DNA from 2 places in the Micromonospora sp. DT15 genome. Region 2 is predicted to be linked to the other one. Evidence: predicted binding sites of a transcription regulator. Region 2 holds the regulator's gene; the other holds the start of a gene.
What was found. The regulator HspR, encoded in region 2, represses chaperone genes until heat shock. The targets are predictions, from matches to a motif close to TTGAGTNNNNNNNACTCAA.
Positions count from the first base shown of each region.

Region 1 (15,681 bases), on a different contig from region 2:
ACCCGCCCCGAATGTCCATCATGGATGTTCCCGGACTCCTCGAACCGGGCCGAGCTTTCGCGCTTGGCAGGCGGCCCACGGTCGTGCATGATGGGCCGCGACCGTGGCGGATGGATCACTCACCGCGCACAGTGGACCCTCTGCGAATGTGGCGATCACCACAGACTGATCAATTCATTGCGGTCATTCTTATTCTTCTCGGGGGAGGATCACACAAACGTGTCCCAGTTAACCAAAGAGTCCACACCACGGACGTCTTCTCGGCGTCGGTCGCTGGCATTGACCGCCGCAGCGCTCATCGGCGCCGCCGGCCTCGTGGCACCGCTGCCGGCGTCTCCCGCCCACGCGGCCACCGACGCCTTCAGCTGCACCGGAGCGGCGGCGTTCTTCAACTCGACAACGGCCGGCACTCTCGCCCGTCGCCAGTACAGCACCCCGGGCCGCGACGGCGGCGTGTTCACCGCCGCCACCACCGTCGGTCCCAGCGGTTGGCAGACCTTCGGTCGCCTGCTGGGCGGGCCGGACGGCCGGGTCTACGGCATCAACTCGACCGGGCTGAACCGCTACCGATGGACAGGCAGCAACTGGGAGACCATCGATGGCAAGCAGAACCTGATCATCAGTTCGAGCTTCACGAACTATGCGACAGCCGCCTTCCGCAACAAGATCACTGTGGACCAGATCGGCGACTTCTACGCCGTCGACGCCCAGGGCAAACTGCGCTGGTACCGGTTCGACGAGCCGACGCGGAAATGGACCATCGACGCACGCGTCATCGACTCCGGCTGGGACCGGTACAACCTGATCGTCGCCGGTGCCCCCGGCGTCCTCTACGGCCGCACGTCCGACGGCAAGCTCTACCGACACCGGTTCGACCCGGCGAGTCAGCGGTGGCTCCTGCGGGACCGTCAGGTCGGTTCGAGCGACTGGCAGGGGTTCACCAAGGGGCTCTTCTCCGCCGGCGGAGACACGCTCTTCGGCATTCAGGCCGACGGTGATCTGTTCCAGTACCGCTTCCGCGAGGACAACCTGTCCTGGGCACTGACCGCGGACCAGATCGGCAACGGCTGGGAGGGCTTCCCGAACGTCTTCACCACCACCAACACCTGCCGGCAGGGGGCGATCACCAGCCCCGCGCTGCCCGCCACCCCGGCGCAGCAGAACGCCCCGCTGGCCGTCGCGCAGGCCCCGGCCGCCGGCACCGCGCTCGGCAGCCTGGAGATCGCCTACACCGACAACATCGGTCAACTGCGGCACGGACGCGCGAACCCGGACTCGCTGTATTCGATCCAGTGGTCACCGGCGCCCGGCACCGAGGCGTACACGGGCAAGCCGTCGCTGGTCTCGGACGCCCAGAACAGGGTCACCATCGTTGCCCACGAGACCACCAGCAACGTGGGTTCGTTGACCCAGAAGACGCCGGCCATGCCGGACTGGAATCCGTGGCTCGCCCTCGGTGGGGCGATGCGCTCGGAGCCGACCGCCGTCCGGCTCTCCGACGACACCCGCGTGGTCTTCGCTCTGGACGCCGAGGGCGCACTGTGGCACCGGCGGCAGGACGGCACGGCCGGCGATCTGTTTCCGTGGACGCCGCTCGGTGGCACCGGCCTGACCGGGACGCCGGTCGCCGTGCCGGGCGCCGACGGCACCGCCACACTTCTGGTGGCCAACGCTGCTGGCACCCTGCAGGCCGCCACCTACAAGGGTGGCGCGCTGACCTCCGCCTGGACGGGGCTGGGTGGCACGGGCTTCGTGGACACGCCGAGCGTGGTGACACTGCCTGGCCGTCGCCTGATGGTGTTCGCCCGCCACACCGACGGAGTGGTCAAGAGCCAGTTGCAGAACATCGACGGCACCTGGCCCGGCACCTGGACCGCGGTGGGAGCCAGCGGGATCACGCCGGTCGGCTCCCCGACCGCCGTCCTGAGCCCCAACACCGGCCGCGTCTCGGTGTTCACCCGGACGACCGACGACACCATCCAGCACAGCCGACAGACCGCCGCAGGCTCCACCGCCTGGGGCGACTGGGCCACGGCGACGGTACCGGACGAGACCTATCCGACCGACCCGACGGCATTCGTCTTCCAGAACTCCAACGGCATCCGACTCGGTTTCGTGAGCCGGACCGCCAACGGTTCGGTTCGGCTCTACGACACCGACGAGTCGGCTGCGTCGATCGCCACCCGGGCCGCCCCGGCGGCGGGCATCTCGTTCACCAGGCAGGAGATCCCGCAGCCGCGCGACAACTGACCAGGATGGGGCCGGCGGCCGTCGGGGCGACACGCTCCGACGGCCGCCTCGGCCTGACTGCTGCCCCTCCTTGAAAGCGGCCACGATGCCACTTCGGCACGTCGGGGCCTCAGCGGACGGCTGCCTCAGCGGAGCCGGGTCAGCGCGGTCACCGAGCGGTCCGTGCCGTCGTAACTGCGGGCGGCGTCGAAGTCGCCCGTCGGGCGCTGCCCACCGGCCACGGCACGCGCCAACCGCAGGTCGGCGTCGCGGAACCGCAGGGCCAGGCTCAGGTGCGGCACCCACGCGTCGGGCGAGTGCCACGGGCGGTGTCCGTCGGCATCGGCGAGAACCTCCCAGACGGCGGCGTGCAGCGCGGTCAGCGCCGGCGTGGGTCGGACGAGCCAGACCAGTGGCGCGCTGCCGTCCAGGACGACGACCCGATCGAGTGTCACCGGCACCGGCAGCGCGGCGTCGAACAGTTCGGCCAGGCGGTGCTCGACCCCCGGCGGGAACTCGTCGACGGCGGCGAGGGTGAGGTGCGGCCGGTTGGTGGGGTGGATGTTGCGGGCCAGGCTGGGTAGCCCGGCGGCGGCCAGGCGGCCCCAGACCGCCCGGACCGCGACCTCCAGGCCGGGCGAGCAGACCAGTTCCACCGTACGCACGCGCCCACGCTATCCGGACGGTTCACGCCGCCCCCACAGATTGGAACCGAGCTACACCCGTCAGGCAGGGTGACGGCGGGGAGCGTCCCTGGCCGACACCGGGTTGACCTCACCCGCGACCCGGGCACGGTGGGTCAGGTCGAAGATGGCGACGACGGTGATGGTGGCCGCGCCCAGCAGGCCCACCGACAGCGGCGGGAGTCGCGCCGCGACCGGGCTCAGGATCAGGCATGCCACCACGGCCGCGAGGCAGTGCCTCGTCAGGCGGCCGAACAGCCAGATCTCGAAGATCATCCGCCCGATGAGGAAGGTCAGCGGCCCGACCAGGATCGCCACGACGTTGCCGGCCGACCGCTGCGCGTCGGGCTCCTTCAGCATCAGTTCGCCGCCGATGCCGGTGAGCAGGATGCCCGCCACCATCACCAGGTGGCTGTAGCTCGCCCGCAGGTTGAGCCGGTACGGGTCCACGGCGGTATCGATCTTCACGGCGAGGCTGCTCGTCGTGCGATAGAAGTAGGTCCACCAGAGGAAGACCACCGTCCAAAAGGTGAGCAGGAATGCGGTGGTGTCCGCCAGGTTTCGCGGCGACAGCCGGTAGAAGTTGCCGGTGGCCAGGATCGTCTCGCCGAGGGCAAGGATAATGAACTGCCGGTACCGCTCGTTGAGGTGTTCGCCCGAGAGGTGCCACTCGTTGGCCCGCGCCCGGCCGAGCCACGGCACCGGCCATCCCAGAAGCGGCGCCGAGTAGTCGATCGCCAGCGCGAATGCCCACAGCAGCACTCGTGCTTCGCCGCCGCTGGCCGCCGCCCCGGCGAACCAGACCGTCGCGGACATCGAAAACCAGACGAGTCCCCGTACCGGCCGACGCCAGGCTGGGGTGCCGTGCAGATAGAGGGCCATGACCAGGGTCCGGCCGAGGTGGATCCCGAGGTACGCGCTCACGAAGACGAAGCCCTGGTCACCGAAGGCGTCCGGAACGTTGATGGACATCAGCAGACTGCCGAGCATCACGCAGATGATCAGAATCTGCACTGTGGGTCGTTCGCAGTCGAGGCTGTCGGTGGCCAGGTTGGTGTTGTACCAGATCCACCAGAAGGCCAGCAGGAAGATCACGGCCTGCGCGTCGGCGAGCAGGCTGGGCTCCTCGACCAGGGTCGCCGACAAGCGACCGAGGGTGAAGATGAAAACGAGGTCGAAGAACAGCTCGACGGCACTGGAGCGCACCGGGTCGACCGGACCCGCCGCGACTTTCCTGGGCATTTGTCCATCTTCGCAGCCGGCTAAGAGGCGAGGACTCGACTGCCTTGATTGATCAGCGCCGGAGAGTGTTCGCGGCCTCCCCGACGCACGCCGCCGGTGTCGCCGGTCAGAGCCAGCCGTTGTCCCGGGCGGTGCGGACGGCCTCGGCCCGGTCGGCGGCGCCGAGCTTCTGCACGGCGGCGGAGAGGTGGTTGCGCACGGTGCCAGTGGACAGGTGCACCCGACGGGCGATCACCGCGACCGGGGCGCCGACCTCCACCAGCCGCAGCGTCTCCAGTTCCCGAGGGGTCAGCGGGCACGGGGGCAGGGTCAACGCGTCGGCGGCCAGCGTCGGGTCGACGTAGCGCCCTCCGGCGTGCACCCGGCGGATCACGTCGGCGAGCGCCCCACCCGGCGAGCCCTTGGGCAGGAACCCACGGGCGCCGGCGGTCAGCGCCTGGCGCAGGTGCCCGGGACGACCGTGCCCGGTCAGCACGACCACCGCGCACTCGGGTCGGACCCGGGTCAGCTCGGCGGCTACCGCGATGCCGTCCAGGCCCGGCATCTCCAGGTCCACCACTGCCACGTCCGGACGGTGCGCCAGCGCCGCGGTGACGGCTGTCTTCCCGTCGGCGGCGTGTGCCACCACCTCGATGTCCGGTTCCAGGGCGAGCAGCGCGGCGACGGCGACCCGGATCAGGTCCTCGTCGTCGGCGAGCAGGACGCGGATCACGACGGCGCCGGCACTGTGGCTTCGAGGGTGAAGATCGCGTCCTCCCGGCGTACCCGCAACTCGCCCCCGGCGGCGGCGAGCCGGTCGGCCAGCCCGCGCAGACCGTGGCTGTGCGCGTCCGGGCCGCGGTCGTCGGCACCGTCGTTGGCCACCGTCATCCTGGCCACGTCATCCTCCCGATCGATGCGGATCCGGCACCAGTCAGCCCGGCTGTGCCGCAGCACGTTGGTGCTCGCCTCGCGCAGCACCGCCGCCAGCTCGATCGCGGCGGGCTGCGGCAGGTCCGCCGGCAGTGGCAGAACCGTGCACCGCACCCCGCAGGAGCGCAGCACCCCCACCACCGCGGCGAGCTGTTCGTCGAGGTCGACGGCCCGATAGCCGTGCACGGTCTCGCGTACCTCGCCCAGCGCGGAGGCGGCCAACCGTTGCACCTCGGCGGCCTCCCGCCCGGCCCGTTCCGGGTCGACCGGTGCGAGCCGGGCGGCGAGTTCGGCCTTCAACGCGATCACCGTGAGGTGGTGCCCCAGGACGTCGTGCACGTCGCGGGCGAAGCGCAGCCGTTCCTCGGCGGCGGCAAGCCGGGCCTGGGCGGCCTGGCCCTGCCGGGCCTCCACGAGCAGGTCCCAGAACCAGACCTGGAACCCGTTGACGGCGGCGACCGCCGCGCCGATTGCGCCGGTCACGGCGAGGTGACGCGCAACGGAACCACCGGTCCACCAGGCCACCGCGACCGACACCGCCAGGACGCCGACCGCGACCGCCAGCGCCGCCCGCCACCGCACCAGCAGCGGCGTCATGCCGATCAGCGCCGCGCCGAGCCAGGCCCAGGTCGGCCATCTGCCGGCCGCCACCGGGCCCACCAGCGGAACGGTCAGCACCGCCACCCCGATCAGGCTCAGCTCGGCCCGACGCCGCCAGCGCGGGTCGAGCCACGGCGTCACGGCCGCGTACAGGACGACGGTCTGGGCGATCACGAAGGCGAGGATGCCGACCGCGCCGAGCGTCACCCGGACCCGGTCGGGCTCGCGGGTCAGGCCGACCGCCGGAAACAGGACGCTCGCCCACACGCCGGTGGCCAGCGACACCAGCGTCGCCCGTCGAGCGCGACGCAGCCGCCGGTCCGCCCGGGTAGTCACCGCCTCGCTCGCCACGCACCGATCCTAGGACCGCCCGGCGCATGGTCCACCCATGCGAACTGTCACGGTCGAGCCGTGCGGCCCGCACGGTTTTTCCGTGACGAACGGGTCTGCCGGCCACACCGGGGGCACCGGCAGGGTCGAGACATGGAAAACACCAGGATGTACGCGGACAGCGTCACCGCCGTACCGTCGCCCACGCCCCTGCCCACCGTTGAGCCGACCCCCTCGACCCCGACGCCGAGTGCGGCGGCACCGACCGCCGCGGCACCGGCCAGCAGCACGCGGCGGCTGCTGTGGCACCTGGGCGAGATGGCGCTGGCGATGGTCGCCGGGATGCTGCTGCTCGGGCCGTTGTGGGAGCTGCCCGGCGCCGCCCTGGGAGTCTCCGATGCGCTGGCCCGGCCGGACGTCGCCGCACTGGTGATGGCCACGAACATGACCGTCGGAATGACGGTGTGGATGCGCTACCGGGCGCACCACTGGCGTGGGGTCGCCGAGATGGCCGCCGCGATGTACGTGCCGTTCCTGCTGCTGCTCGTGCCGTGGTGGGCGGGCCTGCTGGATGCCGACGCCCTGATGCTCGGCGGTCACCTGCTGATGGTGCCGGCCATGGTGCTGGTGGCGGTGCGTCATCGGCACGAGGCGCCGGTGCCGATCCGCCGGCATCCGGCCGTGGTGGCGCTCGCCCGCCACTGGCCGAGCGGGCTGGCGCTGCTGCTGACGGTGGACATGTGGGTCGATCCGACCGTGCTCAGCCCGTGGACGATGCTGGTGCTGCCCGGTGGCTACCTGGTGATCGGCATGGCCCGCCGCACGCTGGGCGGGCGGGGCGTGCTCGCCACCCAACTCGCCGGTCTGGCCATCTGGGTCTCCCTGACGCTGGTCGCGGTGCTGGCCGGTGGGCGGACCGCCGCCTGGCTGGTGGCGCTCGGATGGTTGGCGCACGCCGGCTGGGACATCGTGCACCACCGCAACCGCCGGGTGGTGCCGCGCGCCTACGCCGAGCTCTGCGTGGTGCTCGACGTGGCCCTCGCCGCGGTGATGGTGCTGGCCATCCTGACCACCGACGCCTGACCGGGGACGCCACCGGGATCATGGAACGGCGGCGGCACGGGCTCGGGACAGCTCTTGTGGCGGTCGCCGCAACGGCCCGGACGGCGTGATGAAAGGCTTGGCCCATGAGTTCCGCACCTGCACAGCACGACGCACCGATCGACACCACCCCGGACGGCACCGACGAGGTGAGCGCCTTCACCGAGCTCGGGCTCCGCGCCGAGTTGCTCGGCGCCCTCTCCGCCCTCGGATACGAGGAGCCGACCCCCATCCAGCGGGAGGCTATCCCACCGCTGCTGGAGGGTCGGGACCTGCTCGGGCAGGCGGCCACCGGCACCGGCAAGACGGCCGCGTTCGCGCTGCCGCTGCTGAACCTCATGACGGCGCACCGCCAGGGCGGCGACCCGGTGGCGCTGGTGCTGGTGCCGACCCGGGAGCTGGCGGTACAGGTCTCCGAGGCGTTCCACCGCTACGGCAAGGACCTGGGCGCGCGGGTGCTGCCGATCTACGGTGGGCAGCCGATCGGGCGGCAGTTGCGGGCACTGGACAGCGGTGTCGACGTGGTGGTCGCCACCCCGGGGCGGGCCCTCGACCACATCGCCCGGGGCACCCTGCGCCTCGGCGGGTTGGCCACGGTGGTGCTCGACGAGGCCGACGAGATGCTCGACATGGGCTTCGCCGAGGACATCGAGGCGATCCTGGAGCACGCTCCGGCGCAGCGTCAGACGGTGCTCTTCTCGGCCACCATGCCCTCGCGCATCGACGGGATGGCCCGCCAGCACCTGCGCGAACCGGTGCGGATCGAGATCGGCCGGGAGCAGACGGTCGCGGGTGAGGCGCCCCGGGTGCGGCAGAGCGCGTACATCGTGACCCGGGCGCACAAGCCGGCCGCGCTGGGTCGGGTGTTGGACGTGGAGTCCCCGACGGCGGCGATCGTGTTCTGCCGCAGCCGGGAAGAGGTCGACCGGTTGACCGAGACGATGAACGGTCGGGGCTACCGCTCCGAGGCGCTGCACGGTGGCATGAGCCAGGAGCAGCGCGACCGGGTCATGGGCCGGCTGCGGGCGGGCACCGCCGACCTGCTGGTGGCCACCGACGTGGCGGCGCGTGGGCTGGACGTCGAGCAGTTGACCCACGTGGTCAACTACGACGTGCCGTCCGCCCCGGAGTCGTACGTGCACCGGATCGGTCGGGTGGGTCGGGCCGGCCGCGAGGGCGTGGCGATCACCCTCGCCGAGCCACGTGAGCACCGGATGCTCAAGACCATCGAGCGGGTGACCGGCCAGCGGATCACCATCGACAAGATCCCCACCGTGGCCGACATGCGTACCCGGCGGCTGGAACTGACCCAGGCGGCCCTGCGGGAGAGCCTGCTGGAGGACGACCTCGACCCGTTCCGGGTGATCGTGGAGACGCTCACCGACGAGTTCGACCTGATGGAGGTCGCCCTCGCCGCCGTGAAGCTGGCCCACGAGGTGACGTCGCCGGGCTCCGACGACGAGGAGGAGATCCCGCAGGCTCCGGTCCGCGGGTCGCGCGAGGGCCGACCGGACGCCGGCGGCCGGGGCGGCGACCGGCGGGGCGGAGGCCGGCCCCGCTCCGGCGGCGGCAACACCGTGCAGGTCTTCGTCGGCCTGGGTCGACGCGCCGGGGTGCGCCCGCAGGATCTGGTCGGCGCGATCACCGGGGAGACCGGCATCCGCGGCCGGGACATCGGCTCGATCGAGATCGCCGACCGTTTCTCACTGGTGGAGGTGCCGCAGGGGGTGGCCGACGAGGTCATCTCCGGCTTGCGCTCCAGCACGATCAAGGGCCGCAAGGCCACCGTGCGCCGCGACCGCGGCGGCGACGAGCGCTGAGAACGCGGTCGGCGACCGCCGGAGTACGACGGTCGCCGACGACCCGGCCCGGCGAGGCGGCGGGTGAAACATGGGCACCCGCCGCCCCGCCGGTGCTAGCCGATGTTTCCGTTGACGACGTTGTTGGCCCCGGCCAGCGACGCGCCACCGGAGCGGTGGTCGTACGCCCGCATCACGTTGTTGGTGACGATCCAGTTGTTGCTGGTGCCGACCGTCACGATCGGTCGGTCCTGGCGGCGGGGCGTCGCGTCGTCGTAGAACTGGTTGCCGATCACCTGGCACAGGTCGGCGTCGCGGCCGAGGATCCCGTTCGCGCCGTTGTCGTGGATGTCGAGCCCCATGATCCGGGTACGTCCGGATGAGGAGACCTCGATGCCGTTGGTGGCGTTGCGCCACAGCCGGCCGCCGATGAACTGGGTCCCCCAGACCTGCCGAAGGTCGGCGCCGCTGCCGGTGCCACTCGTGCCGTTCGACTCCAGGTAGACGTTCTGGAAGATGTTCCGGTGGGCGGGTTCGCGCAGTTCCACTCCGTTGCCCCGGCAACCCCAGACATGCAGGTTGTCGAAGAAGCAGGCGCTGTCCAGCAGCCGTAACCCGGTCTGGCACTCACCGACCCAGACGTTGAGGAACTCGTTGTCGTACGCGACCTTGTTCACCAGGATGCCGACGCCGAGGCAGTCCTCGATGTTGATATCGGTGATCTTGTTGGCGTGGGCGCTGGTGTCCGCGTCCTTGCCGAGGAACTCGATCGCGTGGCTGCCCGAGTTGCCGAAGTGCAGGTGGTGGAAGGTCGACCGGGGGCCGCGGACGGTCAACAGCACGTTGGAGGTCTGCATGCCGTAGAAGTGCACGTTGGAGATCTGGTTGTACTTACCGCTCGAGACCAGACGACCGGTGTAGCCCGGGGCCGGCTGGATGATCGCGGCGCCGATGTTCTCGCCGGTCCAGGTCACACTCGTCGGAAAGCGGACCTCCGATCCGAGACCGAGCGCGCCCACTGGTTGGAAGATCTCCCCGCCACCGGCCGGCAGCAGGTTCAGCGCCGTGGTGACCTTGTCCGACTCGTCACTGCCGTCGAGCCGGCAGCCGACCCGGGGGTCCCGGAGGCTGAGCGGAGCCTCCCGCACGGTCGTGACGGGCGGCGATCCCGCCTGTTCCGCACCGGCGAGGGTGGCCACCGTGGTCGCCACCGCAGCGCCCGCGCCGCCGGCGAAGAGCACCCGCCGTCCCAACCGTCGGCTCGGTGGATCTGACCGTTGTGGCGCTGCCGGCGGTACCGCACCAGGTGCGCTCACGATCGGTTCCATGCCTCTCCCCCGTTGAGTGCCACCTCGAGCGGCGGGCAGACTCTACTGTGCATTGTCGCGTGCTCGCCGACGCGGATCAGAGGGCGTACGGGCCGAAACGGCCCCAGGCCACCACTGCGGCGAGGACGAGCAGCACCGCGCAGGTGACCGCGCCCTGGATCTCGGTGCGACGCCCCTGCTGGGTGGTCTGCTGCTTGCCGGCGCGCAGGTGCACCAGGAGGCCGCCGATCATGACGATGACCAGCCCGACGGCGGCGAGCGGGGTGAGCACTGTGGCGATGCCGGTGGCAGCGGGCAGCACGAGCCCGACGGCGGCCAGCAGCTCGACCGCGCCGAGCGACTTGACCTGTGACGGTGGGACGGGGTCCACCCACCGCATCACCTCGCGCAACTTCTCCTTGGGCTGGCTCAGCTTGGCCAGCCCGGCGCCGGCGAAGACGGCGGCGAGCAGGAACTGAATGATCCAGAGCACCACGTTCACGGGGGGTTCCTCCAGGGGCCGCCTCGCGGCGGAGAGGTGGTTGACGGTGCAGACGAGACAGTAGACCTCCCCGCGTACCGAAAGGGCCCCCGCCGTCGCAAGACGGCGGGGGCCCGGATGGTCGGAGCGTCAGACCGCGAAGAGCGCCGGCCCGTCAAGCGTCTTCACGTCGGCCGGGCGCAGCGCCAGGGCGAGCACGTCGGCCACGTCGGCCAGAGTGTGCACGGTCAGCGCCTCGCGCACCTCGGTCGGCAGGTCGTCCAGGTCGGGCTCGTTGCGCGCCGGGATGATCACCTCGGTGAGGCCGGCCCGGTGCGCGGCGAGCAGCTTCTGCTTCACCCCACCGATCGGCAGCACCCGACCGGAGAGCGTCACCTCACCGGTCATCCCGAACTCGGGACGGACCGGGCGGCCGGTGACCAGCGACGCCAGGGCCGTGACCATGGTGATGCCGGCGCTCGGACCGTCCTTGGGCACCGCGCCCGCCGGGAAGTGGACGTGGATCCGGCGTCCCGCGAGAGCGTTCGGGTCGATGCCGAACCGCCGCCCGTTGGAGCGCAGGTAGGAGAGCGCGATCTGCGCCGACTCCTTCATCACGTCTCCGAGCTGGCCGGTCAGGGTCAGCCCCGGCTCGCCCTCCATGCTGGTCGCCTCGATGAAGAGCACGTCCCCGCCGGCGCCGGTGACGGCGAGGCCGGTTGCCACGCCGGGCACCGCGGTGCGCTCGGCCGACTCCGGGGTGAACTTCGGCCGCCCCAGGTAGCGGGTGAGGTTGTCGGTGTCGACGCGTACCGGCGACGGGTCGGTCGCCAGCGTCACCGCCACCTTGCGCAGGATCTTGGCGAGGCCACGTTCGAGCTGCCGGACCCCGGCCTCTCGGGTGTACTCCCCCGCGATCAGCGCCAACGCCTCGTCGGCGATCTCCACCTCGTCGGCGGTCAGCCCGGCCCGCTCCCGCTGCCGGGGCAGCAGGTGGTCACGGGCGATGGAGACCTTCTCGTCCTCGGTGTACCCGTCCAGGGTGACCAGCTCCATCCGGTCCAGCAGGGGGCCGGGGATGGACTCCACCACGTTGGCGGTGGCCAGGAAGAGCACGTCGGACAGGTCGAGGTCGACCTCCAGGTAGTGGTCCCGGAAGGTGTGGTTCTGGGCCGGGTCGAGCACCTCCAGCAGGGCGGCGGCCGGGTCGCCGGCGTAGCCGGCGGCCAGCTTGTCCACCTCGTCGAGGAGCACGACGGGGTTCATCGAACCGGCCTCGCGCAGCGCGCGGACGATCCGACCGGGCAGCGCCCCCACGTAGGTGCGCCGGTGCCCGCGGATCTCCGCCTCGTCGCGGACGCCACCGAGCGAGACCCGGACGAAGTTGCGCCCGAGCGCCCGCGCCACGGACTCGCCGAGGCTGGTCTTACCCACTCCGGGAGGACCGGCGAGGGCGAGCACCGCGCCGGAGCCGCGACCGCCCACCACACCGAGGTTGCGCTCGGCGCGCCGGTTGCGCACCGCCAGGTACTCCAGGATGCGGTCCTTGACGTCGGCCAGGCCGGCGTGGTCCGCGTCGAGCACCGCGCGGGCCGCGGTCAGGTCGGTGTTGTCGTCGGTACGCGTGCCCCAGGGCATCTCGAGCACGGTGTCCAGCCAGGTACGGATCCAGCCCGCCTCCGGGGAGGCGTCGCTGGCCCGCTCCAGCTTGCCGACCTCGCGCATGGCCGCCTCGCGGACCTTCTCCGGCAGCTCGGCGGACTCGACGCGGGACCGGTAGTCGGCGGAGCCGTCCGGCTCGTCCTCGCCCAGCTCCTTGCGGATCGCGGCGAGCTGCTGGCGCAGCAGGAACTCGCGCTGGGACTTCTCCAGCCCCTCGCGGACGTCACTGTTGATCTGCTCGGTGACTTCCTGCTCGGCCAGGTAGTCCTTCACCCAGCCGACCAGCAGTTCCAGCCGGGCGGTGACGTCCGGCGCGGCGAGCAGCTCGGTCTTCTGTTCCAGCGTCAGCCAGGGCGCGTAACCGGCCGAGTCGGCCAGCTCGGACAGGTCGGTCATCCGCTCCACCGCGTCGATGACCTGCCAGGCGCCCCGCTGCTGGAGCACGGAGGTCACCAGGGCGCGGTACTCACGGGCGAGTTCGCGGGCCCGACCGGCGTGGGCGGGTTCGTCGAGTTCGGTCGCCTCGACCCAGAGGGCGGCGCCGGGGCCGGGCACGCCGGAGCCGATCCGGGCGCGGGACAGGCCACGGATGACGGCGGCGGGCTCGCCCTCGGGCAGGCGGCCGACCTTCTCGATGGTGGCGACCACGCCCACCGGGCCGTACTCGCCGTCGATGCGCGGCACGGCCAGCAGCTTGCGGTCGCCGGTCGCCCGCGCCGCGTCGATCGCGGCCTGGGTGGTGGGGTCGAGGGTCACCGGGATGACCATGCCGGGCAGCAGCACGGCGTCGGTCAGGGGCAGTACCGGAAGAGTTGCCATCGAACACCTCGCGTTAGTTGAGCGTGTCTCACTCAAGTAACAAAGCGTTCCCCTTGTTCCGGCCTGTGACCCAGGCCACTTTCGCGCCCGGTCCATCGGGTCGCCCGGGACCGGTGGGCGACCCGACGGGCACCTCAGGTGAGCTTGCTCTTCACCGTGTTCACCACCGAGCCGGCCACTCCCGGGTTGGTGCCGTACAGACGAGGGTCACCCGGGGCCAGCACCGGTTCCGGCGCGTTCGCCCGCGGGTTGTCGTCGTACCGAAACTCGCCCTTGCCGTCCGGCGAGGGCCCGGACGCCCAGCGCCCCTGGGCGGCGTCGGTGCCCGAGGAGAAACCCAGGTAGGTGTAGCCGTACTCCTCGGTGAACTCGCCCGAGTCCGGGAATGCCTCCGGCACCGGCATCTCCTCCAGGCCGTCCTCCTTGAGCTGCTCGATCGCCGCCAGCCACATGTTCTGGTGCATCGTGTCGCGGGCCAGCAGGAAGCGCAGCATCTGCTTGACGCCCGGGTCGTCGGTCATGTGGAACAACCGGGCGACCTGGAGCCGACCCTGCGCCTCGGCGGTGACATTGAGCTGGAAGTCGGCCAACAGGTTGCCGCTCGCGGTGACGAACGAGCCGTTCCAGGGCACCCCGTTGGAGTCGGCGGGCAGGGCGCCACCTCCGCCGTGGATGAAGTGCGCCGGATTCTCACCGGCGTAGGTCGCGGCGCCTCCGGGATCCTCCGCGATCCCCTCGGTCAGTGACAGCGGCGCGTTGTCCAACAGCCGGGTGATCATCGTGACGATCATCTCGACGTGGCCCATCTCCTCCGTGCCGACGTCGAGCAGCAGGTCCTTGTACTTGCCGGGCAGTCGGCAGTTCCAACCCTGGAAGAGATACTGGTTGGCGACCGTCATCTCGCCCCACTTGCCGCCCAGCACCTCCTGCAACCGCCGGGCGAACGCCGCATCGGGGCCGTCCGGCTTGGCTTCGAACTGCAGATCCTTGACGTGGCTGAACATCCAACCTCCTCGGTGCCGGAAAATAGGTAGCGAGGCCGTTCCCGCCCCGGTGACCCGAGCGGGCCAACCGGTGTCCCAGCCGGGTCAGCGCACCGGGCGGGCCATCGGCAGCAGCACCTCCAACGCCACTCCACGCGGCCGTAGCCGGTGCGCCCGCAACGCTCCCCCGTCCGTCGCGACGAGCTGCCGCGCGATCCACAGGCCCAGACCGGACATCCCGACGGCCGGTGCCGGACGCCGCAGCGCGACCAGCAGCGCATCGTCGACCCGACCCTCGTCGGTGACCAGGATGCTCAGGCTCGGGCCGCGCACCGTGGCGTAGAGCCCGACCTGTCCGTCCGGCGGCCCGTGCCGCAACGCGTTCTGCACCAGGTTGACCAGTACCTGTCGGGTTCGTCCGGGCGGCACCGGGCAGGAGGCCGCCTCCCGGGTGGCTCGCACCCGCCGACGGGCGAGCGGCACCAGCGCCGCGGCCTCCCGCAGGATGCCCGCCAGCGCGACGGCCGGATCCGGCTGCGGAGTCGGCGTCAGCACACCGGTGCCGGCGGTCGCGTCACGCAGCAGGCTCTGAAGGTGGGCGGCCTGGTCGCGGGCCAGCGCACTGAGTGCCCGCCGGTCGTCCCCGGTCAGCTCCCGACGCTCGTCGGCCAACGCGCGGGTCAGCGAGGTCAGGGTGCTGATCGGCGTCCGGAACTCGTGACACAGCACCCGCAGCAGCAGCTCGGAATCGGCCGCCGTCGGTCGCTTCTCGCCCGGTGTCGGCTCAATGGGGCGCAACCCTCGCAGCAGGTCCCGCAAACCGTGCCGTACGCGCATCCACCCGAGTCCTCTCGTTCGGTGCGAACCCGCATGATCGGTACCCGCTGGGGAACGGCGCAGACATGCCGGGAGCCTCCACCTTGCGACTCGTCGTCGTGGACGATCACCCCCTGTTCGTCCGCGGCCTGGAGTTGCTGCTCCCGATCACCACCAACGGACGCGTCGAGGTGGCCGCCTCGACCGGCGACGCCGCCGCGGCGGCGGCCCTGGTCAGCAGCTGCCGCCCCGACCTGGCCCTGGTCGACCTGCACATGCCGCCGCCCGGCGGCATCCGGGCGGTGGCCGCGATCCGGCGGACCACCCCACGGGTACGGGTGGTCGCGATGTCCGGCTCCGCCGACCCCGGGCCAGCGGTGGAGGCGCTGCGGGCCGGTGCCGAGGGGTTCCTGCCCAAGACCAGCGAACCGGAGGAGCTGCTGCCCCCGCTGCTGGCGATCCTCGACGGCTGGGCGGTACTGCCGGCCGAACTGCTGCGCGCCATGCTGCTGGGGCCCACCCGCTCCGCGCCCGTCGACCTGGACGGCGAGGAACGGCGGCTGCTGCGGGCGATCGCCGCCGGCCGCAACACCGTCGACATCGCCGAAGAACTGCACGTCTCCGAACGGACGGTGAAACGGATGACCGCCGCGCTGCTGCGCAAGTTGCGGGTCTCGAACCGGGCCGAGGCGGCTGCCATCGCCGGTCACAGCGGCA
Region 1 covers NZ_JBNCKJ010000002.1:315,678-331,358, reverse strand. The annotation lists gene ACLQ3F_RS05655 (tachylectin-related carbohydrate-binding protein) at 280-2,250, shown strand; gene ACLQ3F_RS05650 (2'-5' RNA ligase family protein) at 2,376-2,894, opposite strand; gene ACLQ3F_RS05645 (low temperature requirement protein A) at 2,955-4,154, opposite strand; gene ACLQ3F_RS05640 (response regulator transcription factor) at 4,261-4,866, opposite strand; gene ACLQ3F_RS05635 (sensor histidine kinase) at 4,863-6,017, opposite strand; gene ACLQ3F_RS05630 (hypothetical protein) at 6,150-7,079, shown strand; gene ACLQ3F_RS05625 (DEAD/DEAH box helicase) at 7,184-8,917, shown strand; gene ACLQ3F_RS05620 (right-handed parallel beta-helix repeat-containing protein) at 9,013-10,212, opposite strand; gene ACLQ3F_RS05615 (DoxX family protein) at 10,301-10,705, opposite strand; gene lon (endopeptidase La) at 10,835-13,165, opposite strand; gene ACLQ3F_RS05605 (manganese catalase family protein) at 13,300-14,169, opposite strand; gene ACLQ3F_RS05600 (sensor histidine kinase) at 14,254-14,985, opposite strand; gene ACLQ3F_RS05595 (response regulator transcription factor) at 15,084-15,681, shown strand, end outside.
Region 1: lon (endopeptidase La) is a predicted target of HspR. The motif match lies at 13,183-13,201, and genes of this name have one in related genera.

Region 2 (15,681 bases):
TCCGGGGTGATCGCCAAGGTCCTCGCCGACCTGGGCCGGCTCGGTAACCGGGAAACCCCGGTGATCCTCTCGGTGCTGGTCATCGAGGACCTGGCGATGGCGCTCTACCTGCCACTCGTCACCGCCGTACTGGCCGGCACCGGCCTGCTCGGCGGCGGGATCGCGCTCACCGTCGCGGTGGGCACCGTGCTGATCGTGCTGGTGGTCGCCATCCGGTACGGCCACCTGATCTCGTCCGCCCTGTCGGCGAAGGACCCCGAGGCGCTGCTGCTCGGCGTACTCGGTCTGACGTTGCTGATCGCTGGCATCGCCGCGTCGCTCCAGGTGTCGGCGGCGGTCGGCGCGTTCCTCGTCGGCATCGCGCTCTCCGGCCCGGTGGCGCACCACGCCACCGAGTTGCTCTCGCCCCTGCGGGACCTGTTCGCCGCTGTGTTCTTCGTCTTCTTCGGCCTGACCACCGACCCGCAGGACATCCCGCCGGTGCTGCTGCCGGCCCTCGCGCTGGCCGTGATCACCATGGCGACGAAGACGGCCACCGGTTACCTCGCCGCCCGTCGGGTCGGCATCGCCGAACCCGGTCGATGGCGGACCGGTCTGGCACTCGTACCCCGAGGTGAGTTCTCCATCGTCATCGCCGGTCTCGCGGTGGCCGCCGGGAGCGTCGAGCCGCGGTTGGCAGCGCTGGCCGCGACGTACGTCCTGATCACCGTGGTGACCGGGCCGATCCTGGCCCGGCTGCCGGACTTCCCGTGGTTCAAGCGGTGGCTGCGCAACCGCGCGGCGGCGCAGCGGCGGGGGCAGGCCCCGGTCATCGACTCACCGCATTGAGGTCCACCTGAACGCCGCAGCCGCATGGGTCGCACCCTCGCGGAGGTAGAAGCGGTGCGCCTCGGTCCGGGCGAGGCCGGACTCCAGGAAGACGTAGTCGGCACCGTGTTCGTGCGCCCATGCCCTGGCCGCCGTCAGGAGGCTGGAGCCGACACCCCGGGAGCGCCACTCGGGGTGCACAGCGAGGTCCTCGATCGAAGCCCGACGGCCGAAGCGCACCGAGAGGATGTCCACGTAGACGCTGGCCACACCGACCACCTGACCTTCACCCGATCGCGCCGCGAAGAGTGCGACGTCTTCGTGGGCGAGCAATTGCGCGGTCCGCTCGACGGCACGATCCCGGTCCCAATCCCCGGGACGGCCACCGGGAGGGGCAAAAAGCCACTCCAGCCCCGTGACGAACTCGGCCTCGGCGCCTCGCTGTAACTGTCGTACGTGGATGGTCATGGGGACATCATCGGCTGCGTCATCGATGCAACCGACCCGCCCATGCCAACGGTTGCGGAATTGCTCCTCGCGGGTACTACCGCAGCACCCGACGGCGGGTTACCGTTTCGCCCCAGCAGCCAGGGTCCGCAGGCAGCGTTGCCAAACGCGGGCGAGAGCGGAAGGTCAGCCGGTGAGCGTGCAGGAGTCGACGTTCCACGGCTTTGCCAACCCCGTCGATCCGACTCCGGCGGAGTTGCGAGCTTGGGCGTACAAGCCCGATTCAGTGCCGTTGGCGTCGATGCCACCGGACTGGGACCTGCTGGTCTCCGGCGACCGGCTGGTGTTGACACTCTTCGAGTTAGCGATGGATTCAACCTGCCCGGCACGGCGGTTCGCGCTGCACTGCCTCTACATCTACGCGGCCGACGGCATCCGGACGAACTTCCGCGCGCATCCCAAGCGCCGCTTCCGCAAGCTCGTCGAACAGGCCGAGCGTGACGGCGACGAGCTGATGAAGGTCTGGGCGCACAACGGCCGGGTGCTGTTGGCCAGACCGGACCTCTTCGTCTATCGGGACTGGTGCGAGGGCGGCCTGGTCCGCGAGAACCGCCGCCTCGGCTGAACTGACGGATTCACTCCGTTCGTTTCGCCGATCTTGCACTTTCTGTTCCGACCTATTGCACGAAGCTAGACATTCCGTCATCCCAAACTGCAAGATCGCGGAATTGCGCGCGGTGCGCGGGCGCGTGGGGCGCGGGGCGGGGCGTGCGAACGGGCCGGGACCCCCCGTGGGTCCCGGCCCGTACGTTGGTTACCGGTCAGTCCTGCTTGCGTTCCGGTTCGGCTTGGCTCGGTTCGGCGGCGTGGTCCCCGTTTTCGGCGAACCGGCCCGCAATGATCCGGTCCCGGTAGGTCCCCTCGGTCACCTTGTCGAACTTCTTGCGGACGGTTTCGGCCAGGTTCTCCAACCGGTCCTCGGTCTGCTGGGCCACCTTCTTCGCCTGTTCCGCCATCGCTCCCCCTCGCCATGCCGGTAGGTCCAGATTAAGCCGATTGGACCCTTATCGACAGGCTAACCGAAGCGGCCCGGACCGCGCCGGGAATCCGGCGCGGTCCGGGCCGAGAAGACAGATCCGGGTGAGCGGCAGCTCAGCGATCGGGCGTACGGCGGGGGCGCCAAACCACCAGGGCGGTGGACGTACGGTTCGTCGGCACCAGATCCCGGCCCGGGAAGCGGGCCAGCGACTCCAACTCCGCCACCCGGCGGTACGCGGCGTCCAGCTCAGCCTCCAGCCGGGCCACCCGCTGCTGCGCCTGCTCCAGCAGCCGCTCCAGCCCGATGATCCGCTTGACGCCGGCCAGGTTGATCCCGTCGTCCTGACTGAGCCGCTGCACCTCGCGCAACAGCACGACATCGCGGACGCTGTAGCGACGCCCGCCACCAGCGGCTCGGCCGGGCTGCACGAGCCCCAGTCGGTCGTACTGGCGCAGGGTCTGCGGATGCATCCCCGCCATCCGAGCCGCCACCGAGATCATCAACACCTTGGCCTCGTAGGCAGGGTCGCCCGAACCGAGGAACTCGCCCGACATCCCGCTCACCTCCGCGTCCGTTCCACCGGACTAACTGACTCGACGCACCCGCGCGTCGAGATGTTCCCGGGCCGCCGGCGGGGTCTGCTCGGCGAACGACTCCAGCGCCGTGCGCGCCTCGTCGGACAACCGGGCCGGCACCACCACGTCCAGTGTGACCAGCAGGTCACCGGCCTGCCCGTCGCGGCGGACCACACCCTTGCCCCGGGCCCGCAGCACCCGACCGCTCGGCGTCCCCGGCGGCACCCGCAGGGTCACCGCCCCGTCGAGCGTGGGCACCCGCAGGTCCGTGCCGAGCACGGCCTCCGCGAAGGTGACCGGCACGGTCAGCGTCAGGTCGTCCCCGGTACGCCCGAACAGCTCGTCCGGCCGAACCTTGACCTGTACGAAGAGGTCACCCGCCGGGCCACCGCGCTCGCCCGGCTCACCGCGCCCGGCCAGCCGGATGCGTTGACCGTCGGCCACACCGGCGGGGAAGCGCACGTTCATGGTGCGGGTCTTTGTGACACCGCCGCTGCCGTGGCACTCCGGGCACTTCTCCTCGACCACCGTGCCGACGCCCTGGCAGTTGCGGCACGGCTCGGAGAAGCTGAACGACCCCTGGTCGCGGGTGGTCACGCCGGCACCATGACAGACCGGGCAGGTACGCGGCTGGGTGCCGGGTTTCGCCCCGTTGCCGTGGCAGGTGTCGCAGACTCCCGGCGCGCGCAACGTCAGGGGCAGCGTCACCCCGCGCACGGCGTCGCCGAAGTCCAGCGCCACCTCGGTCTCCACGTTCCGACCACGGGCCGGACCGCGTGGCGCGGCCTGCCCACCGGCCTGACCTCCGCTGAAGATCGAGCTGAACAGGTCCTGGAAGCCGGCGCCACCGAAGCGACGATCGCCGCCGCCGGCGCCGCCACCGAACATGTCGGAGACGTCGAACGGCATGCCGCCCGGCTGACCGCCACCCCTGGCGTTGCGCCGGAACGCGCCCGAGCCGAAGAGGGAACGCATCTCGTCGTACTCGCGACGGCGGCCGCTGTCCGACAGCACGTTGTACGCCTCGGACGCGGCCTTGAATCGCTCCTCGGCCTTCGGGTCGCCCGGGTTGTGGTCCGGGTGCGACTCCCGGGCCACCTTGCGGTACGCCTTCTTGATGTCATCCGCGGAGGCGGCCTTGTCCACGCCGAGCACGGCGTAGAAGTCCTTCTCGATCCAGTCCTTCGAACTCACCGGTCCACCTCCTTCCGACCCTGGTGGCCCGGCCGTCCCACCCACCGCTGGGCGGTGGGTGGGACGGCCTGCTCACTGTCTGGCACTATTCCGGATCCGCGACCGCGACCAGCGCGGGGCGCAGCAGCCGCTCACCGAGCTGGTAGCCGCGTCGCATGACCTGTACGCAGGTCGGCTCGCTGACGTCGGCCGACGTCTGGTGCGCGACCGCCTCGTGCCGGGTCGGATCGAACGGGTCGCCCTGCTCGCCGAAGGCGTTCAGACCGAACTTGCCCAGCGCGGTGGTGAGCTGTTCCGCCACCGTGCCGAACGGCCCGACCAGGTCGCCGTGTTCCCGGGCCCGGTCCAGGTCGTCCAGGATCGGCAGCAGCGCGGCCAGCACCGAGCCGGTCGCCTGCTCCTGCACGAGGCTGCGGTCCCGGTCGACCCGCTTGCGGTAGTTGGCGTACTCCGCCGACACCCGCTGGAGATCCCTGGTCCGCTCGTCCAGCTCGGCCCGTAGTGCCTCCAGCTCGGCGCCGAGCGAGGTGCCCGCGCGGCCACCGTCCACCGGCTGCGCCGGGGCGTCCACCACCGCCGGACCGGACGGCTCCGGCCCGTCGGTGGAGTTGACCTCGACCTCGATCTCATCGACCACGACCTCGGCGTCCTCGACCAGACCCTCGGCCGGCACACCGGTCTCCGCGTCAGCGGCGGTCCCCTCCGGCTCGGCGGTGTCGACGAGCTTACGGTTGTTGCGGATGACGACCCGCTCCCCGTCGCCGGTCGGCTCCGTGGTCGCGGAGCCACCCGGCGTCGACCCGGTGTCGCCCGGGTCGGCGGCTCGTGGCTTCTGCGTCATGCGGCTACCTCATCCCCTTCGCGGTGGAAACGTGTCGGAGGCCGACGGTCACTTCTTGCCGTCCTCGTCCACGATTTCCGCGTCGACCACGTCGTCGGCACCGCCGGCCTGCGGGCCGGTCGCACCGGTCGCGCCGGTCGCACCCGGGCCGGGCTCGCCACCCGGCTGCTGACCCTGCTCGGCCTGCTGCGAGTAGAGCAGCGAACCGGCCTGCTGGGAGACCTGAGCCAGCTTCTCGTGCGCCGACTTGATCTTCTCGATGTCCTGACCGCCGAGGGCGCCACGCAGCTCGCCGAGCGCCTCGTTGAGCTGCTCGCGGTTCTCAGCGGGCAGCTTGTCGCCGCTCTCGGCGAGGAACTTCTCGGTCTGCCACTGGAGCGCCTCGGCCACGTTGCGGGTCTCGGCGTCGTCGCGACGACGCTTGTCCTCCTCCGCGTGCTCCTCGGCGTCCCGGCGCATCCGCTCGATGTCGTCCTTCGGCAGCGAGGAGCCGCCGGTGATCGTCATCTTCTGTTCCTTGCCGGTGCCCAGGTCCTTGGCGTGCACGTTGACGATGCCGTTGGCGTCGATGTCGAACGCGACCTCGATCTGCGGCACGCCGCGCGGCGCCGGCGGGAGGCCGGTCAGCTCGAAGGTGCCGAGCTTCTTGTTGTACGCCGCGATCTCACGCTCACCCTGGAACACCTGGATCAGCACCGACGGCTGGTTGTCGTCGGCCGTGGTGAAGACCTCGGAACGCTTGGTCGGGATGGTGGTGTTGCGCTCGATCAGCTTGGTGAAGATGCCGCCCTTGGTCTCGATGCCCAGGCTCAGCGGGGTCACGTCGAGCAGCAGGACGTCCTTGACCTCACCCTTGAGCACGCCGGCCTGGAGGGCGGCGCCGACGGCGACCACCTCGTCCGGGTTGACGCCCTTGTTGGGGTCACGGCCGGTGAGCTGCTTGACCAGGTCGGTCACGGCGGGCATCCGGGTCGAACCACCGACCAGGATGACGTGCTCGACGTCGGAGATCTTGATCCCGGCGTCCTTCACGGCCTGCTCGAACGGGCCCTTGCAGCGGTCCAGCAGGTCCTGCGTCATCCGCTGGAACTCGGCACGGCTCAGCGTCACGTCGAGGTGCAGCGGGCCGGCCGCGCCGGCGGTGATGTACGGCAGGTTGATGTTGGTGGTGGTGGCGGCGGACAGCTCGATCTTGGCCTTCTCGGCTGCCTCGCGGAGCCGCTGGAGGGCCATCTTGTCCTGCGAGAGGTCGATGCCGTGCTCACCACGGAACGTCTTGACCAGGTGGTCGATGATCCGCTGGTCCCAGTCGTCGCCACCGAGCTGGTTGTCACCGCTCGTCGACTTAACCTCGACGACGCCCTCGGCCAGCTCCAGCAGCGACACGTCGAAGGTGCCGCCTCCGAGGTCGAAGACCAGGACGGTCTGCTCCTTGGAGCCCTTGTCCAGCCCGTACGCCAGGGCGGCGGCCGTCGGCTCGTTGACGATCCGCAGCACGTTGAAGCCGGCGATCTCACCGGCCTCCTTCGTCGCCTGGCGCTGGCTGTCGTTGAAGTAGGCCGGAACGGTGATCACCGCGTCGGTGATCTGCTCGCCCAGGTACGCCTCGGCGTCCCGCTTGAGCTTCATCAGCGTCCGGGCCGAGATCTCCTGCGGGGTGTACTTCTTGCCGTCGATGTCGACGGACCAGTTCGTGCCGACCTCGCGCTTGACCGACCGGATCGTCCGGTCCGGGTTGGTCACCGCTTGGCGCTTGGCGACCTCACCGACGAGCACCTCGCCGTTACGGGCGAACGCGACGATCGAAGGAGTCGTCCGCGAACCCTCAGCGTTGGCGATGACGGTGGGCTCACCGCCCTCGAGAACGCTGACGCAGGAGTTCGTCGTGCCGAGGTCGATACCGACCGCACGTGCCATCTTCGCTTCCTCGCTTCGTAAGGTTGTGCAGGTGACGGGCATCGCCCGTGGGCTGCTGGCGAGCACCGCCCGCAGCGGGCCCCACCACAAGTTGAGTGAACTTGACTCAATAGTGCCACGCGTTGGCCAATCGTCAAGGTGACTTGAGTCAACCCGACGCAACCCAGCCGTTATTACCGTCCGGTTGTCTTCCCTTGCATCGGTCGGGCACGCTTTAGCGGTGACGACGCACGGCGATCCCGCCACCCGTTCCGGTGCGCCCGCCGTCGCAGCCCGCACCGACCCGCCGGCCGCCGCGGAGGAGCTCCCCGCCACCACCGGGGACGACAGCCTCCCCAGCGCGCTGTCGGGCCTCCGGGAGGCGATCGGCGCGACCCGCTATCCCCTCGCGCTGCCCTCCGCCGGCCCCGCCCGGCACACCGCCACCGCACTCACCGACCAACTCGACGACTACCTGCTGCCTCGGCTCGCCCGGCTGGACGCCCCACTGCTCGTGGTGGTCGGCGGCTCCACCGGCGCGGGCAAGTCGACCCTGGTCAACAGCCTGGTCAAGGCCCGGGTCAGCGCCGCCGGCGTGCTCCGGCCGACCACCCGCTCCCCGGTGCTGGTCTGCAACCCGTCCGACGCGGCCTGGTTTCGGCAGGGAGAGCTCCTGCCCGGTCTGACCCGCACCACCGAGCCGAGCGACGATCCGCGCGCCCTGCACCTCGTCACCGCCCCGGCCCTGCCCGCCGGGCTGGCCTTCCTCGACGCGCCCGACATCGACTCGGTCGTCGACGCCAACCGGGCACTCGCCACCCAACTGCTGGCCGCCGCCGACCTGTGGCTCTTCGTCACCACCGCCGCCCGGTACGCGGACGCGGTGCCGTGGGAGCTGCTGCGCAGCGCCCGGGCGCGCGGCGCCGTGATCGCCATGGTGCTGGACCGGGTGCCCGCCGAGGCCACCGACGAGATCGCCGCGCACCTGACCGAGATGCTCGCCGAGCAGGACCTCGGCCGGGCGCCGCTGTTCGTGCTGCCCGAGACCTGGGTCGACGGTCAGGGGCTGCTCCCCGAGGGAGTCACCGCCCCCCTTGCCGACTGGTTCGCCCGGTTGGCCGCCGACGCGGACGCCCGGGCGGCGGTGGTCCGCCAGACCCTCGACGGGGCGCTGGCCGCACTCCACCCCTCGGTGGAGGATCTGGCCGACGCCGCCGACGAGCAGCTCGCCGCCGCCGACGGGCTGGACGAACGGGTCCGGGCCGCGTACCGGGGTGCCGAGCGCACCGTCGAGCAGGGGCTCCAGGACGGCCGGCTGCTCCGGGGTGAGGTGCTCGCCCGCTGGCAGGAGTTCGTCGGCACCGGCGAGCTGTTCCGCACGCTGGAGGCACGGATCGGCCGCCTCCGGGACCGGGTAGTCGCCGCCGTCACCGGTCGGCCGGCACCCGCCGCCGAGCTGCGCAACGCCATCGAGTCCCAACTGGTGACGCTGCTGCGCGGGGTGGCCTCGGAGGCTGCCGAGTCCGCGTACACCGGGTGGAAGGCACACCCGGCCGGCGCCGGGCTGCTCGACCCGGCGCTCGCCCACCCGAGCGACGACCTACCCGAACGCGCCGAGCGCATGGTCCGGGACTGGCAGCGCGGAGTGCTGGAACTGGTCCGGGTCGAGGGCGGTGACAAGCGGTTCGTGGCCCGCACCGCCGCGTACGCGGTGAATGCCACCGGTCTGGCCGTGATGATCGCCGTCTTCGCCTCCACCGCGTTCATCCCGACCGGGCTGGAACTGGCCACCGGTGCCGGCACCACTGTCGCCGCGCAGGCCGTCCTCCAGGCGATCTTCGGCGACCAGGCGGTGCGTACCCTCGCCGCCAAGGCCCGCACCGACCTGCTGGGCCGGGTGCGGACGCTGCTCGACGCGGAGGCCGACCGTTTTCTGAGCCGCACCGCCGACGCCCGCCCCGCCGCGGACGCCGGCGACGGGCTGCGCCGGGCCGCCGGCCGGGTCGAGCTGGCCCGGCACCGCAGCGGCCTGTCCGCCGCCGACGAGGAGGGCTCCCGGTGAGCAACATCGCCGGCCGGGTACGCGAGGTGTTCCGCGGGGACCCGCGGGTCGACGCCGACGCGCTGATCGCCCGCCTGGACGCGGTACGCCGGTTCCTGACCGCCGTGGACGGTCTGCTGCCGGACGCCGACCTGGTGCCCGCGCACACCCTTGTCGAGCGGGCCGGCACCCGGCTCGCGCTGTCCCGGGACCACACGGTGGTCGCCCTTGCCGGTGCCACGGGCAGCGGCAAGTCCAGCCTCTTCAACGCGTTGGCCCAACTGGAACTCTCGCCGGTCGGGGTGCGCCGGCCGACCACCGGCGTCACCCACGCCTGCGTGTGGGGGCCGCTGGAGGGCGCCAACCATCTGCTCGACTGGATCGGCGTACTGCCCCGACACCGCTTCGTCCGGGAGAGCGCCCTGGACGCGGACGACGAGACGGCCCTGCACGGGCTGATCCTGCTCGACCTGCCCGACTTCGACTCGGTGCAGCGATCGCACCGGCTCGAGGTGGACCGACTCCTGGGCCTTGTCGACCAGGTGGTCTGGGTCGTCGACCCACAGAAGTACGCCGACCGGGTCATCCACGACAGCTACCTGCGCGAGTTCCACAGGCACCGCGAGGTCACCCTGGTCGTGCTCAACCAGGCCGACCGGCTGCCCCCGGCCGAGGTGCCCCGGGTCCTGGAGGACCTGCGTCGGCTGCTCGACACGGACGGGCTGACCGGGGTGCCCCTGCTTGCCACCACCGCCATTGATCCGGCCGGAATGGTCGGGCTGCGCAACGCGCTGGAGCGCACGGTCGCCGAGCGGCAGGCCGCGTTGCGCCGGCTCGCGGGTGACGTCGACACGGTCGTCGCCGGCCTGGACGAGCTGGTCGGTTCGGCCCGGCCGGCGGGCGGGCCGGACGACACCTCCGTCAACGGGCTGAACCGGGCTCTGGCCGGGGCCGCCGGGGTGCCGGCGGTGACCGAGGCCGTGGAGCGGGCGTACCGGCACCGGGCCGGCGCGGCCACCGGCTGGCCCGTGGTCCGGGGCTGGCGGCGGTTGCGGCCCGACCCGCTGCGTCGGCTGCACCTGCCCGGCCCGGCCGGTGACCAGGCCGACCCGGCGGAGAGCCTGGTGGCGGCCACCTCGGTACCGGACCCGACGGCCGCCCAGCGTTCGGCGCTCGGCCTCGCCATCCGCGCGGTGGCCGACCGGGCCGCCACCGACCTGCCCGCGGCCTGGCCCGGCGCGGTGACCTCCGCCGCCCGGTCCCGCCTCGGCGACCTGCCGGACGCCCTGGATCGCACGATCGCCGGCACCGACCTCGGCCTCGACCGCCGCCCGCTGTGGTGGCGGCTCGTCGGCGGTGTGCAGTGGTTGGTCACGCTCGCCGCCGTGGTCGGGCTGGGCTGGTTGGTGCTCGGCTACGCGCTGCGGGCGCTCGGCCTGCCCGCGCTGGACAACCCGATGGTCGGCCAGGTGCCGCTGCCGACCGTCCTGCTGCTCGGCGGCCTGCTGGCCGGGCTGCTGGTGGCGGCGCTGACCCGGCCGGTGGTGCGCCTGGCCGCCCGGCGCGCCCGGGCCCGCGCCGACCAGCGGCTGACGGCGCGGGTCGCCCAGGTGGGCGACGAGTACGTACTGACACCGGTACGGACCGTGCTCGGCTCGTACGCCCAGGCACGCGACGCGCTGCGGGACGCCGCACGCCGCTGACGCTCCGCACGGCTCGCTACCGCTCTGCGTACGCCCCGGGCGGCGTAGGGTCGGAGCATGGCCACGCCTCAGACCCCCTACGACGCGGTGCTGCACGCCGCACGCGACGTGACCAAGCTGGAGTCCGCCCTCGACGCCGAGATGCTCGGCAGCGCCCTGCTGGGCAGTGTCTACGCCATCGCGGAGACCGACCGCGACGCCGCCGTACGGGAGTTCGTCACCGGCTTCCTCGCCGCCACCGCCCGCCGCAGGGTCGCGGCGGCGACCACCATCCGGCAGGTCTTCGCCACCCTCGTTCCGACCGCCGAGGGCGCCGATCGGGTGCGCCCGGGCAGCCAGGCGCCCACCTGGACGGCCCAGCTCGGCCGGGTGCACCTCACCGGCACCTGGGCGTACGGCGACGTGTACGGGGACCAGACCTCCTACCTCGCGACCTTCGCCTACGACGACGAGTCCGGCGGTTCGGAGCACGCGCTGGTGGCCCTGGTGGACCACAACATCGGGATCACCAAGGACATCTTCGTGGGCGGGCCGGCCGAACGGATCCTGGACCAGGTCCGGCAGATGTGCGCCGACGACGAGCTGACCTGGTTCCGTACCGAGGATCCAGCCCGGTTCCGGGGCGAGGTGGCTCGCCATCTCGCGGTTACCGACGACCTGGGCGAGTTGCCCGGCGAAGGGTCGCTCGCCACCGACCGGGCGTTGGTCGGGGCCCGGCTGGCGATGCTGCCCACCGCTGCCGACCCGACCGGTCCGGCGGAGGTCGAGCCGCTCTCCGCGGCCGAACGCACCGACCTGGTCCGGCGGTTCCTCGCCGCGCCGGAGGCCGCCCGCTTCGGGCTGGACGCCGTCGACGGCCCGGAGTTGGCCTCGCTGCACTTCTGCCTGAGCCTGCTGCTGGACCACTCGGCGAGCTTCCCGGACGCCGATCCGATGCGCTGGAGTCCGGCGGTGTCCGGGCTCTTCCTGCTGGACTGGGTGCACCGCCGGGCCGTGCTCGACATGGACGACGCGGCGATGCTCCCCCGGGTGCTGCGGGCCTGGGCGCGGTACGCGTCGCGCCAGCGCGGGCTGCCCGAGGCGGCGACGACGCGCACCGACGAGGCGATCGAGGAGATGGTGCCGGAGTTCGCCCGCCTCTACTCGACCGGTGAGCGGCGCAGTGCGGCCACCGCCGCGGTGGCGCAGCTGATGGCCGACGGGGTGGACCCGGACGACCCGGCCGCGCTGGACGCGTGGATCGAGGCGAACCGCCACCGCCTCGCCGACGACGGCGCCTGACGGCGTCCGAGGGTGGGCGGCTCCGCGCCGCCCGCCCTCGGCCCGGCCGGCATCGCCCTCCCGGGCCCGGCCAGCCAGCCCGCCGTGGGTCGAGCCAGCGCAGCGGGTCCTGGGCCCGGCCAGCGCCGCAGGTTCCGGGTCGGGCTAGCGCAGCGAACCGAAGATCACCGCGGCGATCAGGGCGCCGAGCGCACCTCCGGCCAGCACCTGTGCCAGCGTGTGGTCCTTCAGCCGTACCCGGGACCAGCCGACCACCGCCAGCAGCGGTGCGGCGACGACCAGCCGGGTCCCGAAGGTCAGCATCAGGATGACCAGCGTCCCGGCGGCCACCGCCGAGTGGATCGACATCTTCCACCAGTGGCTTACCGACACGGCGACGACGAGGCCGACGAGGCCGGACACCGCCAGCGCCAGCAGCGGGCGGGGCGCGCCGAGCACGGCGAGCAGGGCGAGCCCTGCCGCGACCGAACCGAGGCCGACCAGCAGCGGTGCCCGGCGCTGCTCCCGGCGGCCGACGTGGTGGTCGGTGAGCCGGCCCCGGCGTACCCCGCCGACGATGTAGGCGAACGGAATGCCGGTGACGAAGAGAGTGGCGAGCAGACCCCAGACGAGGCCCTGGCCGGGGCGGCTGGCGCTGCGCCAGCTCACCGTGATGATCAGCAGCGACACGAGTACCGCCGGGGCGGTCACCTCGGTGACCAGCCGGGCGATCCGCAGCCCGGGGCCGGGCCGGGTGACGACCGGGCGGGGTTCCGCACCGCCGCCCACGCCACCCCCTCCGGTACGCGCCTACCGCCGAGCGCCGCCGTCGCCGGACGGGTCGCGCCTGATCGTCACCGTACCGTCGGCGAGACCGCAGGGTATGTCGGTCCGGCCAGTGGCGCCGGGCTGACGCTGGGCGTCGGGGCGACGACCGACGGCGACGGGATCACTGGGCCGGGTCGGCGGGTCGGTACCGCGGGCGGCGTGGGTGTGGGGGCCGGGACGGACCGGGTGCTGGTCGGCACGGCGGTCGCTGTCGCGTCGTCGGTCGGCGTGGGTGTCGGGTCCACCGTCAGGGTCGGGGTCGGATCGGGATCGGCCGAGCTGGAAGGGCCCGGCGAGTCGGTGGGGTCCGGGTCCGCCGAGTCGGTCGGGTCTGGCGGATCGGTCGGCTCCGGGTCCGGCGAGTCGGTCGGGTCCGGTGGATCGGTCGGGTCCGGTGGATCGGTCGGGTCCGGTGGATCGGTCGGGTCTGGCGGATCGGTCGGGTCCGGGTGGGTCGGCGGTGGCGGAGCGACGGGCGGGGGTACCGGCGGCGAGGTGCTCCGCGTGGGTCTCGGTGCCACCGGCGGGGCGGTCGTCCACCGGGCGGGCCCGGGATCGGCAGCGGCAGGCCCTCCCCGTGCATGCGACGGCGCGGCCGGCAGCCAGCCGCTGGTCGGGCCGACGCTGGGTGTGCCGAGCGGGGGAAGCGCCGGTTGGCTGGTCATCGGCATGGGGATCACCACCGGCCCGACGGACGGGGTCGGCATGAACGGGGTGCTGCTGTCCGGTAGGGCGCTGCTGCCCGGGGTGGCCGAGCCCGCGCTGATCGCGGCGAGGATGGGCATCGACGCCGTGCCGGCCAGCAGCGCGACGGTGAGCAGGTAACCGCGGGAGGTGCCACCGGCGCCGGGGGCCCGGTGGACACCGACCACCCGGCGATAGCCGCCAGCCGACCGGTGCCGACCAAGCGCTGGTGTGCCGGGACCGTCACCTGGCTCGTACACCGCACACCCCTAGTCGTCGGCCGTTGGAGGACATGGATGGACGCCGCCGTAGGGTAAAACCCGACAAATGACCCGATAGGCGCGATCCTGGGGGAATCAGCCTGACGCAGTCACAGTGGGTAAGCCAACCTCCACTGCGTGTCGACACGCAGTGCTGCCCGAACGGTGACGAATCGTGCCGCAACGCATGGGAAACGCCGGCCGGCATGATGGCGACAAACGGCGTCAAAGCATGGGCAGTCGGATTGCGGAGGCAGGCGTACTGTGGGCGCGCTCACCTGCTCTGCGAATATGGAGCACGACGGCAACGCAGCCGTGACCTCCGCGCACCCTCGCGGCAGGCGCGGTTGAGCGCCGGCGCTCCCGATCCGGGTTCGGCCAGACCCCGGATCACGCCGTGCGGCAACCCCCACCGGGGCTAGGCGCGGCCGCCAGGAACCGGCCCGGCAGCAGCCGGGCAGGCGCACGAGTTGCGCGGCCGGGTGACCCCCCGGTGCCGACGCAGACACGACAGGGAGACACCGATGGCAAAGGGCGACCCCGGGGGCACCACCCGCAGCAGGCGGGCTGCACCCCGCTCCAGGAAGGGCGCGGCCGGCGACCCCGCGCTGGTGCAGCTACTCACCCCCGAAGGCGAGCGGATCGACAGCGCCATCGGGCCGGACGGCACCGAGTACCGCGTCGACTTCACCGACGAGGAATACCGCGGTCTCTACCGCGACCTGGTGCTGGTCCGGAAGCTGGACGCCGAGGCGACCGCTCTCCAGCGTCAGGGCGAGCTGGGCCTGTGGGCCAGCCTGCTCGGCCAGGAAGCCGCCCAGGTCGGCTCCGGGCGGGCGCTGCGCACCCAGGACATGGCCTTCCCGACCTACCGGGAGCACGGCGTCCTCTACTGCCGGGGCATCGACCCGATCATGCCGCTCGGCCTGTTCCGCGGCGTCGACCAGGGCGGCTGGGACCCGAACGAGTTCAAGTTCAACATGTACACGATCGTCATCGGGGCGCAGACCCTGCACGCGACCGGCTACGCGATGGGCATCACCATCGACGGCAAGACCGGCACCGACGACGGCGAGGCGGCGATCGCCTACTTCGGTGACGGCGCCACCAGCCAGGGCGACGTGAACGAGGCATTCGTCTGGGCCAGCGTGTTCAACGCGCCGCTGGTCTTCTTCTGCCAGAACAACCAGTACGCCATCTCCGAGCCGCTGGAGCGGCAGACCCGCGTGCCCCTCTACCAGCGTGCCGCCGGCTTCGGCTTCCCCGGCGTACGGGTGGACGGCAACGACGTGCTCGCCACGTACGCGGTCACCCGCACCGCGCTGGACAACGCCCGCCTCGGGCAGGGCCCGAGCCTGATCGAGGCGTACACCTACCGGATGGGCGCGCACACCACCTCCGACGACCCGACCCGCTACCGCATCGCCAGCGAGGTCGAGGCGTGGCAGGCCAAGGACCCGATCGCCCGGGTCAAGGCCTTCCTGGAGAAGCAGCAGATCGCCGACGCGGGCTTCTTCGCCGAGGTCGACGAGCAGGCGCGCCGCGAGTCGGTGCACCTGCGTGAGCGGGTGCTCGAGATGCCGAACCCGGAACCGGTGACGATGTTCGACAACGTCTACCCCAACGGGTCTCCGCTGCTCGACGAGCAGCGCGCGAAGTTCAGCCGCTACATGGAGTCGTTCGAGGGGAGCGCCCACTGATGGCCACGGAGACGCTCACCATCGGAAAGGCCCTCAACACCGGTCTGCGCCGCGCCCTGGAGAACGACCCCAAGGTCATCATCATGGGCGAGGACGTCGGCAAGCTCGGCGGCGTCTTCCGGATCACCGACGGTCTGCAGAAGGACTTCGGCGACCAGCGGGTGATCGACACCCCGTTGGCCGAGTCCGGCATCATCGGCACCGCTGTCGGTCTGGCCATCCGCGGCTACCGGCCCGTCTGCGAGATCCAGTTCGACGGCTTCGTCTACCCCGCGTACGACCAGATCGTGTCGCAGGTGGCGAAGATGCACTACCGCTCGGGCGGCAAGCTCAGCATCCCCATGGTGATCCGGATCCCGTTCGGCGGCGGCATCGGCGCGGTCGAGCACCACTCCGAGTCGCCGGA
Region 2 covers NZ_JBNCKJ010000008.1:38,219-53,899, reverse strand. The annotation lists gene ACLQ3F_RS18705 (cation:proton antiporter) at 1-828, shown strand, start outside; gene ACLQ3F_RS18700 (GNAT family N-acetyltransferase) at 817-1,275, opposite strand; gene ACLQ3F_RS18695 (hypothetical protein) at 1,448-1,879, shown strand; gene ACLQ3F_RS18690 (hypothetical protein) at 2,076-2,270, opposite strand; gene ACLQ3F_RS18685 (heat shock protein transcriptional repressor HspR) at 2,407-2,847, opposite strand; gene dnaJ (molecular chaperone DnaJ) at 2,878-4,062, opposite strand; gene grpE (nucleotide exchange factor GrpE) at 4,148-4,903, opposite strand; gene dnaK (molecular chaperone DnaK) at 4,952-6,820, opposite strand; gene ACLQ3F_RS18665 (ABC transporter) at 7,041-8,861, shown strand; gene ACLQ3F_RS18660 (GTPase) at 8,858-10,543, shown strand; gene ACLQ3F_RS18655 (hypothetical protein) at 10,601-11,824, shown strand; gene ACLQ3F_RS18650 (phosphatase PAP2 family protein) at 11,969-12,592, opposite strand; gene ACLQ3F_RS18645 (hypothetical protein) at 13,136-13,456, shown strand; gene pdhA (pyruvate dehydrogenase (acetyl-transferring) E1 component subunit alpha) at 14,100-15,275, shown strand; gene ACLQ3F_RS18635 (alpha-ketoacid dehydrogenase subunit beta) at 15,275-15,681, shown strand, end outside.